DNA from 4 places in the Mesorhizobium sp. NZP2234 genome. Region 3 is predicted to be linked to each of the others. Evidence: predicted binding sites of a transcription regulator. Region 3 holds the regulator's gene; each other region holds the start of a gene.
What was found. Region 3 encodes LexA, which represses DNA repair genes until DNA is damaged. Its sites were predicted from a motif close to TGTTCNNNNTGTGTTCNG; they were not measured.

Region 1 (2,203 bases), 1.2 Mb from region 3:
GGCCGTGACATCACGGCCCTTCGGCCTTTCGACCGGCCGGTCAACACCGTGTTCCAGGACTACGCGCTGTTTCCGCACATGGACGTCGCCGAGAATGTCGGCTTCGGCCTGTCCTTGCGAAAACTGTCCGGCGCCGAGCAGGCTAAGCGCGTCGGCGAAGCCCTGGAGATGGTGGGTCTCGCCGACAAGCTTCGCGCTCGCGTCCTGGAACTTTCGGGCGGCCAGCGCCAGCGCGTCGCGCTCGCCCGCGCCATCGTCTGCGAGCCGCGCGTGCTCTTGCTCGACGAGCCGCTGTCGGCGCTGGACGCGCATCTGCGCGAACAGATGCAAGTCGAGTTGAAGCGGCTGCAGTCGCGGCTTGGCACCACCTTCGTGATGGTCACCCACGACCAGACCGAGGCGCTGTCGATCTCCGACCGCATCGTCGTCATGAACAGGGGCCGCATCGAGCAGATCGCACCGCCGGCAACCCTCTATGATCGGCCCGCAACAAAGTTCGTGGCGAGCTTCATCGGCACCATGAATCTCCTGCAATCGCGTTTTGTCGGCCGCGATGGCGATCGCCTGCGTTTCACTGCCGGCACCTTGCCGCTGGAGGCCATTTCCGAAACCGGCCAGTCCCCCGGCGAAGGCGACATGCGCACCATCGGCGTGCGTCCGGAGGATCTGCTGGCGACGACCGAGGCCGCGCCCGGCACGGCGCCGGCACGTGTCAACAGCATCGTATTTCACGGTCGTACGCTACGCCTGCATGCCGAACTCGGGCAAGGGTTGCCGGTCGTGATCGATGCGCCGCGCAAGGCAGAGGGGTTTCAATTCAGCGTCGGTGATGTGGCGCATATCAGCCTGCGTCGTGGCGCCAACTGCCCTGTGCTGCCGGGCTAGGCTGACCACCTCGCAAGGTCTGCACACAACTGCGGGGGCGAAGCAGGTCTCGATCGACTATCGGACCGGGCACGTTCGGGGGCGGATATGCAGGTTGTGCGATCCATGGCTTCTTCGAGATCAAGGGCATCATCGGCGACGGTGACTTCGAGAGCCCTGCCTGACAGGGCTCCCTCAATCTTGAAGTTGCAGGCGCTGATGCGGAGAGCATCGGCGCCTGTTTCGTTTCAACTTGATTTGTTCACTTTATGTTCTATATTTCTCGACTGGATTCAATTTGCCGACGAGTTCCGTCATGAGTAGGCAACCTGCATTCGCAAAGAACGGTCAGACCTCTTTCCCATTTGAGGAACCGAGTCCAATCCGGGAGCCACATCTGTTCTACGCGTTTCTGGTCGAAGCCCCAGTCAACGTGATGCTGCGGCGCAGGGCAGAGCGCTACAATCGGGAACTGGGGTTGCGAGGATGGCTGACGCCAACCGATCAAATACACATAACCCTGATGGGCCTTGGCGACGGCAAACAGGAGCGTGTGGTGGAGATCGCCCGCCATGTCGGCTTGCTAATACAGGCTGCGCCATTCGAAGTTTACTTCGACTGCCTGTCGGCCTTCGGCGGCGGAGCGCTGGTGCTTCGCAGCAGCGACCATTCGCTGGCCCTGCAAGCCTTCTGGCGAAAGCTCTCCGCTGTGATCGACGACAGCCCGCTGCAGCCGTTCGTCACGAGTTCTTTGGAGCCACATGTCACGCTGCTTCGTGACAGAAGAGGCATGCCGAAAGTGCGGGAACAGATTGTTGAGCCGATATTCTGGACGGTGCGCAGCTTTGCGCTGATCCGCAGCTATCAGGGCGAATACGAATGTCCGGCGATCTGGCAATTGACCGGTCAGGACGATTCCCTTGCGGGTATGTAAGCCGCCGCAGCAAATCTCGTCACACGGCCGCGCTATATCCATCGTCCTGACACGGCTTGTCAGCTGTCATGGGGGCAAGGGTGGCGGGCCGGCAAGCACTTCCTTACTTCGAGTGCGTCTGAACAGGAGGAACACAAAATGACCATCGCGGAAATTGCCAAGGATTTCACCGAGCTCCTCAAGCAGGGAGACCACAACGGTGCCGCCGAAAAGTACAATGCCGATGACATCGCCAGCTACGAGGCCATGGAGGGACCGATGGCCGTCAGCCACGGCAAGGAGGCCCTCAGGCAGAAAAGCCAATGGTGGCAAGAGAACCATGAGGTCCACGGTGGAACGGTCGAGGGACCCTATGTCAATGGCGACCAGTTCGCGGTGCGCTTCACATTCGACGTCACACCCAAG
Region 2 (2,203 bases), 450 kb from region 3:
TAGGAGAACCAGGCGCCCGACTTCTCGACAACGCCGGCCTTGACGCCGAGATCGACGAGTTCGCCGGTCTTGGATACGCCCTCGCCATACATGATGTCGAATTCGACCACCTTGAAGGGCGGCGCCAGCTTGTTCTTGACCACCTTGACGCGGGTCTGGTTGCCGACGACCTCGTCGCGATCCTTGACCGAGCCGATGCGGCGGATGTCGAGGCGCACCGATGCATAGAATTTCAGCGCGTTGCCGCCGGTCGTGGTTTCGGGCGAACCGAACATGACGCCGATCTTCATGCGGATCTGGTTGATGAAGATGACCATGGTGTTGGAGCGCGAGATCGAGGCGGTCAGCTTGCGCAGCGCCTGGCTCATCAGGCGGGCCTGCAGGCCGGGCAGCGAATCGCCCATCTCGCCCTCGATTTCCGCGCGCGGCGTCAACGCCGCGACCGAATCGACCACCAGCACGTCGATGGCGCCGGAACGCACCAGCGTGTCGCAGATCTCCAGCGCCTGTTCGCCCGTGTCGGGCTGCGAGATCAGCAGGTTTTCAAGATCGACACCGAGCTTGCGGGCATAGACCGGATCGAGCGCATGCTCGGCATCGACGAAGGCGCAGATGCCGCCCTTCTTCTGGGCTTCGGCCACCGTATGCAGCGCCAGCGTCGTCTTGCCCGAGCTTTCCGGCCCGTAGATCTCGATAATGCGGCCGCGCGGCAGGCCACCAACCCCGAGGGCGATGTCGAGGCCGAGCGAACCGGTCGGCACCGTTTCGATCTCGACGACCTGCTCGTTGGCGCCGAGCCGCATGATCGAGCCCTTGCCGAAAGCCCGCTCGATTTGCGACAGCGCCGCATCCAGAGCCTTTGATTTGTCCACTGCCTTATCCTCTACAAGCCGCAAAGAATTCTGAGCCATGATACATCACCCCTTGGTCGTCAATGAAGGCCGGACAATCCGTAATCCCTGGCATTTTGTACCTTTTTTGTTCTCATTTGACAAGAGGCAACAACCGTTTGAAAAATAAACGATATCCTGATTTGTTCTTTTTTCGTACCAGAAACGCGAGCAGCAACCCGCCTCCCATCGGGCCAGCCGGCGCCGTTGTCCCGGCCTGCCGAATCGCTGCCTTGCATGCGAAGCTCTGTCGCGCAGCCTAGCGCTTGTGCGGCTGCAACAACAAAGGTCCTATCGCCGCCATGGTGAAATCCGCAAAGATACTGGCCGTGGGAGGGGCCCACATCGACCGGCGCGGCCAGGTGTCCGGCCTCTACGTGCCGGCCGCGTCCAACCCCGGCACGATGCGCGAGGATGTCGGCGGCGGCGTCTTCAACGCGCTGCGCAACACAGTGTTGCGCGGCGTCTCCGCTTCGCTGCTTTCGATGCGCGGCGGCGATGCGGCGGGCGACACCGTTTCACGCGCCATAGCGAAGGCAGGGATTGCAGATCTGTCAGCGGTGTTCCTTGACCGCACGACACCAAGCTATACCGCGTTGATCGATCGCGAAGGCGAGTTGATCGTCGGCTTTGCCGACATGGCGCTGTACGACCTGGCGTTTCCCAAGCAGATCCGCCGATCCAAGGTGCGGGAGGCGATCGCGGCCGCCGACGCCATCCTGTGTGACGCCAATCTGCCGTCGGCGGCACTGGAGCGACTGGTTTCGCTTGCCGCCGGCAAGCCCGTATTCGCCATTGCCATTTCGCCGGCCAAGATCGTGCGCCTGAAGCCGGTGCTCGGCAATCTGGCCGTCGTCTTCATGAACCAGCGCGAGGCCCTCGCGCTGGCAGGCCTGGACGGCGCGGCTTCCCAGCGCGGCATCGTTGACGGGTTGAAGCGCGCCGGCCTCGCCAGCGCGGTGGTAACGGCGGGCGGCGGCCCGGTGCTGGGTTTCGATCGCGACGGCATGTTCGCCATCATGCCGCCCGCCCCGAGGAAAGTTGTGGACGTCACCGGCGCGGGAGATGCGCTGGCGGGGGCAACGGTCGCCGCCTTGCTGCGCGGCATACCCTTGCGGGCGGCGTTGCGGGAAGGCGTCGCCGCGGCAACCCTGGCCATCGAGAGCGCCGACGCCGTTCCCGATTTCACCGCGGCCGCCTTCATGGAAGCGCTGGCCCTTGTGCCCGATGTGCAGGAAGTGGCATGAGACCGGCAAATTCATAGTACCGGAGTGCCGCCGCGCGTCTTGATGGATGCAACGCACACCGGTTGG
Region 3 (2,203 bases):
GTCATCGCAACGATGGCGACGACATGGCTGCGGCTCGCGGCAGTGCCATTCGCGCTCGCCGGCCTGTTGACGGTGTCGGATACGCGCACGCCGGATGTGCTGATCTCGGAAGACGCGCGCCTGGTCGCGGTGCCGATCGGCGGTGGCGAACTCGCGGTCAGCCGGGCTCGCCCGAACGAATTCACCGTCGACAATTGGAAACGCGCGCTGGTCTCCGAAACAATTGTCGCACCGGAGATGTTCAACAAGGCAGAGGGACAATTCGATATTGCCGATGCCGTCAATCTGCCGCCAGGGGCGCCGTTTTATTGCACGGAGGGCATCTGTCTCGCCCGGCATCCGTCTGGCGCGATCATCGCGCATGTCGAAGACCGCAAGGCTACCTGGAAGGCCTGCGGCTTCGCCGACCTGATCGTTGTCAATGACGCGACGGGCTACGATGCCTGCCACAACCCGCTGGTTCTCGTCGTCACCAAACGGCAACTTGCACGCAAGGGCAGTGCCGCCGTCTTCTTCGACCGCCAATCGGCGACCAGTCCGCCAATCATCAGCTTCGCCGTGGACGGACCGTATCGACCCTGGCACGCGCAACGAAAGTTTTCGCGCGAGGCGAGGGGACTGCCGCCCTATCAAAAACCCGAAACGCCGGCCGCTCCTGCTCAGTAGCGCCTGATCAGCCCGACCAGCTTGCCTTGCACCTTGACCCTGTCCGGCCCGAAAATTCGCGTCTCGTAGGCCGGGTTGGCGGCTTCAAGGGCAATCGAAGCGCCCTTGCGGCGGAATCGCTTCAAGGTCGCTTCCTCCTCGTCTACCAGCGCCACGACGATCTCGCCCGGGCTCGCCGTATCGGCGTTGCGGATAATGACCGTGTCGCCATCGAAGATGCCGGCCTCGATCATCGAATCGCCCTTGACCTCCAGCGCATAGTGTTCGCCACCCATGATCATGTCCGGCGGCACCGAGATCGAATGCGTCTGATGCTGGATGGCATCGATCGGCACACCGGCGGCGATACGGCCCATCACCGGGATCGACACGGCGGCGACCGCGTCGTCGTCATTCCCGGCAAAGGGCAAGCGTGACGGCGCCGGCTTGATCTGGCGGCCAACGCCGCCCTGACCAAGACTGCCTTGAATGACGCTAGGCGAGAATTTCTTTGCCGCGTTGAGGCCTGGCGCGATCGAATCCGGCAGCCGCAGCACTTCCAATGCCCGCGCCCGGTTGGGCAGCCGGCGGATGAAGCCGCGTTCCTCGAGCGCCGTGATCAGGCGATGGATCCCTGACTTGGAGGCGAGATCGAGCGCTTCCTTCATCTCGTCAAAGGAGGGTGGGATACCGCTTTCCTTCAGCCGTTCATGAATGAACATCAGAAGTTCATGTTGCTTGCGCGTCAGCATGGCGCCCCCCAGGCATTGAACGAAGGGTGTGAATCGGAATCGAAAAACAAACCCAGAACAAACACTATCTGTTCCAGTTGTGTTCCGCAACTGTTTAAAGTTTAGTGAACTTGTTAAGACATCTGAAATTATCCGCCGCCGGCAGTGCGCAGCGATCGACCGCCTTCGCCGCCAACGCGGGCATTGAAATCATTTTGGTTAATCGCCTGTGGCCTACCTCTTGATGGACCTTGGCATCGGTTTCTCAACGGCGTCCAGAGGCTGGATTTGCGTCGCTGGTCGATCCATTCCTGGCGGAACGAAACGAAATCAAAACGCCAACGATCATGCCTCAAGAGCAAGAACGCTGAAGTCATCCCGAAATTGCCTTCAGGCTGCCGGCGCGTGCGGTATAATTGTTCGCGCCGCTGTCCTCGCTGTGAACGTAGACATGCAGCGTGTAGCCGATATGCGCCGTCATCAGCGCTTTCGCCCGCTCGACATCGCGATCGAGGGCCGCTTCCATGATCGCGGTGTGATGCTCGATCGCGATCGCCTCGCGCAGGGCGTCCATTGCCTCGCCATAGCCATGCTTGAGGCCGGCCGCCGCCCGCAATGTCGGCGCCAGTCCGAGAAAACGATGATGCCGCCGCAACTGATCGGCGATTGTCGAGCGGAAGCGCAACAGCCAGTTGGACGTCGCGGCACTCAGCAATGCCGCGTGAAAGGCCTCGTGGCTCTCGTCCCATTGGTCGACCGCGTCGTCAGAGGGGTCGTCGACCGCGGTCTTGCAGCGGGAGAGGCGGTAGTGAGCGGTGACAACCGCG
Region 4 (2,203 bases), 3.2 Mb from region 3:
CTCGAAACGCTCGCGTTGCAAGGTGCGGGCGCGTGCCACGCGCATCGCCACCGCCGCACTCTTCTCCGCCCTGTCGGGCCTTATCAGGTCGCTGGCCGAGACCGCGGGAACTTCGATCCTGAGATCGATGCGGTCGAGCAGCGGACCGGAAATGCGCGCCTGGTAGTCGGTACGGCAGCGCTCGCCGCGCAGGCAGCGATAGCCCGGCTCGCCGGCCATGCCGCAGCGGCACGGGTTCATCGCCGCCACCAGCTGGATGCGCGCCGGATAGGTGACGCGGTGGTTGGCGCGCGCGATCATGCAGTCGCCGGTCTCCAGCGGCTGGCGCAGCGCATCGAGGGTCTGCGGCGTGAATTCGGGGAACTCGTCGAGGAACAGCACGCCGTGATGCGCCAGCGACACTTCGCCCGGCCGCGCGCGCAATCCGCCGCCGACCATCGCCGCCATCGAGGCCGAGTGATGTGGGGCGCGGAACGGCCGCCGGTCGGTCAGCTTGCCTTCGCCGAGCTCGCCCGCCACCGAGGCGATCATCGAGACTTCCAGCAATTCCTTCGGCGCCAGCGGCGGCAGGATCGACGGCAGCCGCTGCGCCAGCATCGATTTGCCCGAGCCTGGAGGGCCGACCATCAAGAGATTGTGGCCGCCAGCGGCCGCCACTTCCAGCGCCCGCTTGGCTGTCTCCTGGCCCTTGATGTCGGCGAGGTCGGGCAGGTCGCGCGCCGGGGCGTGGATGCCGGCCTCGGGGCGCGACAGCACCTGCGTGCCACGGAAATGGTTGGCGATGGCGATCAGGCTGCGCGGCGCCAAAATGTCGAAGTCCTTGCCGGCCCACGCCGCTTCCGGCCCGCAGGCGAACGGGCAGATCAGGCCCTTGCCTTCGGCATTGGCGCCGATCGCCGCCGGCAAGGCACCGGCGACGGCGGCAATCGTGCCGTCGAGCGAGAGTTCGCCGAGCACGACATAGCCGGCCAGCATGTCGCCCGGAATGGCGCCAAGGGCTGCCATCAGGCCAAGCGCGATCGGCAGATCATAGTGGCTGCCTTCCTTGGGCAGGTCGGCGGGCGCCAGGTTGACCGTCACCTTCTTCGAAGGCATCGACAGGCCCGACGCATGAAGCGCGGCCTGCACCCGCTCGCGGCTTTCGGCCACCGCCTTGTCGGGCAGGCCGACGATCTGCATGCCGACCTTGCCGGGCGCGATCATCACCTGCACGTCGACCGGCACGGCCTCGATGCCCTGGAAAGCGACCGTGCGAACCCGCGCCACCATTTTCCCACCCCGGATGCGGGCTGGCCCCAGCCCCTGCGATCAGGCCAGGAATGGCCCTTGGCGAGACAATCACAGTTTTCCGGTCAAATCAAGAACATTACGGGAACAGGCAATCGCTGGGGTTGCAACCGAATTGCGCTCGGTTGCAAAAGCGGAACATGGTTAAGACAAAGTGAAAACGCTTACTTCCGCTTGTCCTCGACCGCATCCCAGAACAGGCTGGCAATGTCGGCGCCGCCGAAACGCCGCACCTCGCGCACGCCGGTCGGCGACGTCACGTTGATCTCGGTCATGTAGTCGCCGATGACGTCGATGCCGACCAGGATGAAGCCGCGTTCCCGGAGCGACGGCCCGATGCGGGCGCATATCTCGCGCTCGCGTTCCGTCAGTTCGGTTTTCTCGGCGCGTCCGCCGACATGCATGTTGGAGCGGGAATCGTGCTCGGCCGGAACCCGGTTGATGGCACCGACAGGCTCGCCGTCTATCAGTATGATGCGCTTGTCGCCCTTGCGCACCTCCTTCAGGTAGCGCTGCACGATATAAGGCTCGCGGAACAGCTGGCCGAACATCTCGAGCAGCGAGGCGAGGTTGCGGTCGGCCTCCAGCAGATGGAAGATGCCGGCGCCGCCATTGCCGTAGAGCGGCTTGACGATGATGTCGCCGAACTCCTTGCGGAAGGCGGCGACCTCCAGCGGATCCTTGGTGATCAGCGTGTCCGGCATCAGGTCGGCAAACTCGGTGACGAAGATCTTTTCCGGGCTGTTGCGCACCCAGGCCGGGTCGTTGACGACCAGCGTCTTCGGGTGGATGCGCTCGAGGATATGCGTGGTCGTGATGTAGTTCATGTCGAAGGGCGGATCCTGGCGCAGCAGGATGACGTCCATTTCGGAGAGATCGGTGCGCACTTTTTCGCCCAGCGCGTAGTGATTGCCCT

Region 1: EB230_RS26290 (2'-5' RNA ligase family protein) is a predicted target of LexA. The motif match lies at 1,124-1,141, and genes of this name have one in related genera.
Region 2: recA (recombinase RecA) is a predicted target of LexA. The motif match lies at 969-986, and genes of this name have one in related genera.
Region 4: EB230_RS04055 (YifB family Mg chelatase-like AAA ATPase) is a predicted target of LexA. The motif match lies at 1,360-1,377, and genes of this name have one in related genera.

The regions. Positions count from the first base shown of each region.
Region 1 is NZ_CP033364.1:5,315,841-5,318,043, reverse strand. Features, by position in the region: gene EB230_RS26295 (ABC transporter ATP-binding protein) at 1-885, shown strand, start outside; gene EB230_RS26290 (2'-5' RNA ligase family protein) at 1,181-1,798, shown strand; gene EB230_RS26285 (SnoaL-like domain-containing protein) at 1,937-2,203, shown strand, end outside.
Region 2 is NZ_CP033364.1:4,535,431-4,537,633, forward strand. Features, by position in the region: gene recA (recombinase RecA) at 1-911, opposite strand, end outside; gene EB230_RS22470 (carbohydrate kinase family protein) at 1,193-2,137, shown strand.
Region 3 is NZ_CP033364.1:4,085,648-4,087,850, forward strand. Features, by position in the region: gene EB230_RS20125 (ComEC/Rec2 family competence protein) at 1-666, shown strand, start outside; gene lexA (transcriptional repressor LexA) at 660-1,397, opposite strand; gene EB230_RS20135 (GntR family transcriptional regulator) at 1,750-2,203, opposite strand, start outside.
Region 4 is NZ_CP033364.1:862,810-865,012, reverse strand. Features, by position in the region: gene EB230_RS04055 (YifB family Mg chelatase-like AAA ATPase) at 1-1,269, opposite strand, end outside; gene gshB (glutathione synthase) at 1,452-2,203, opposite strand, start outside.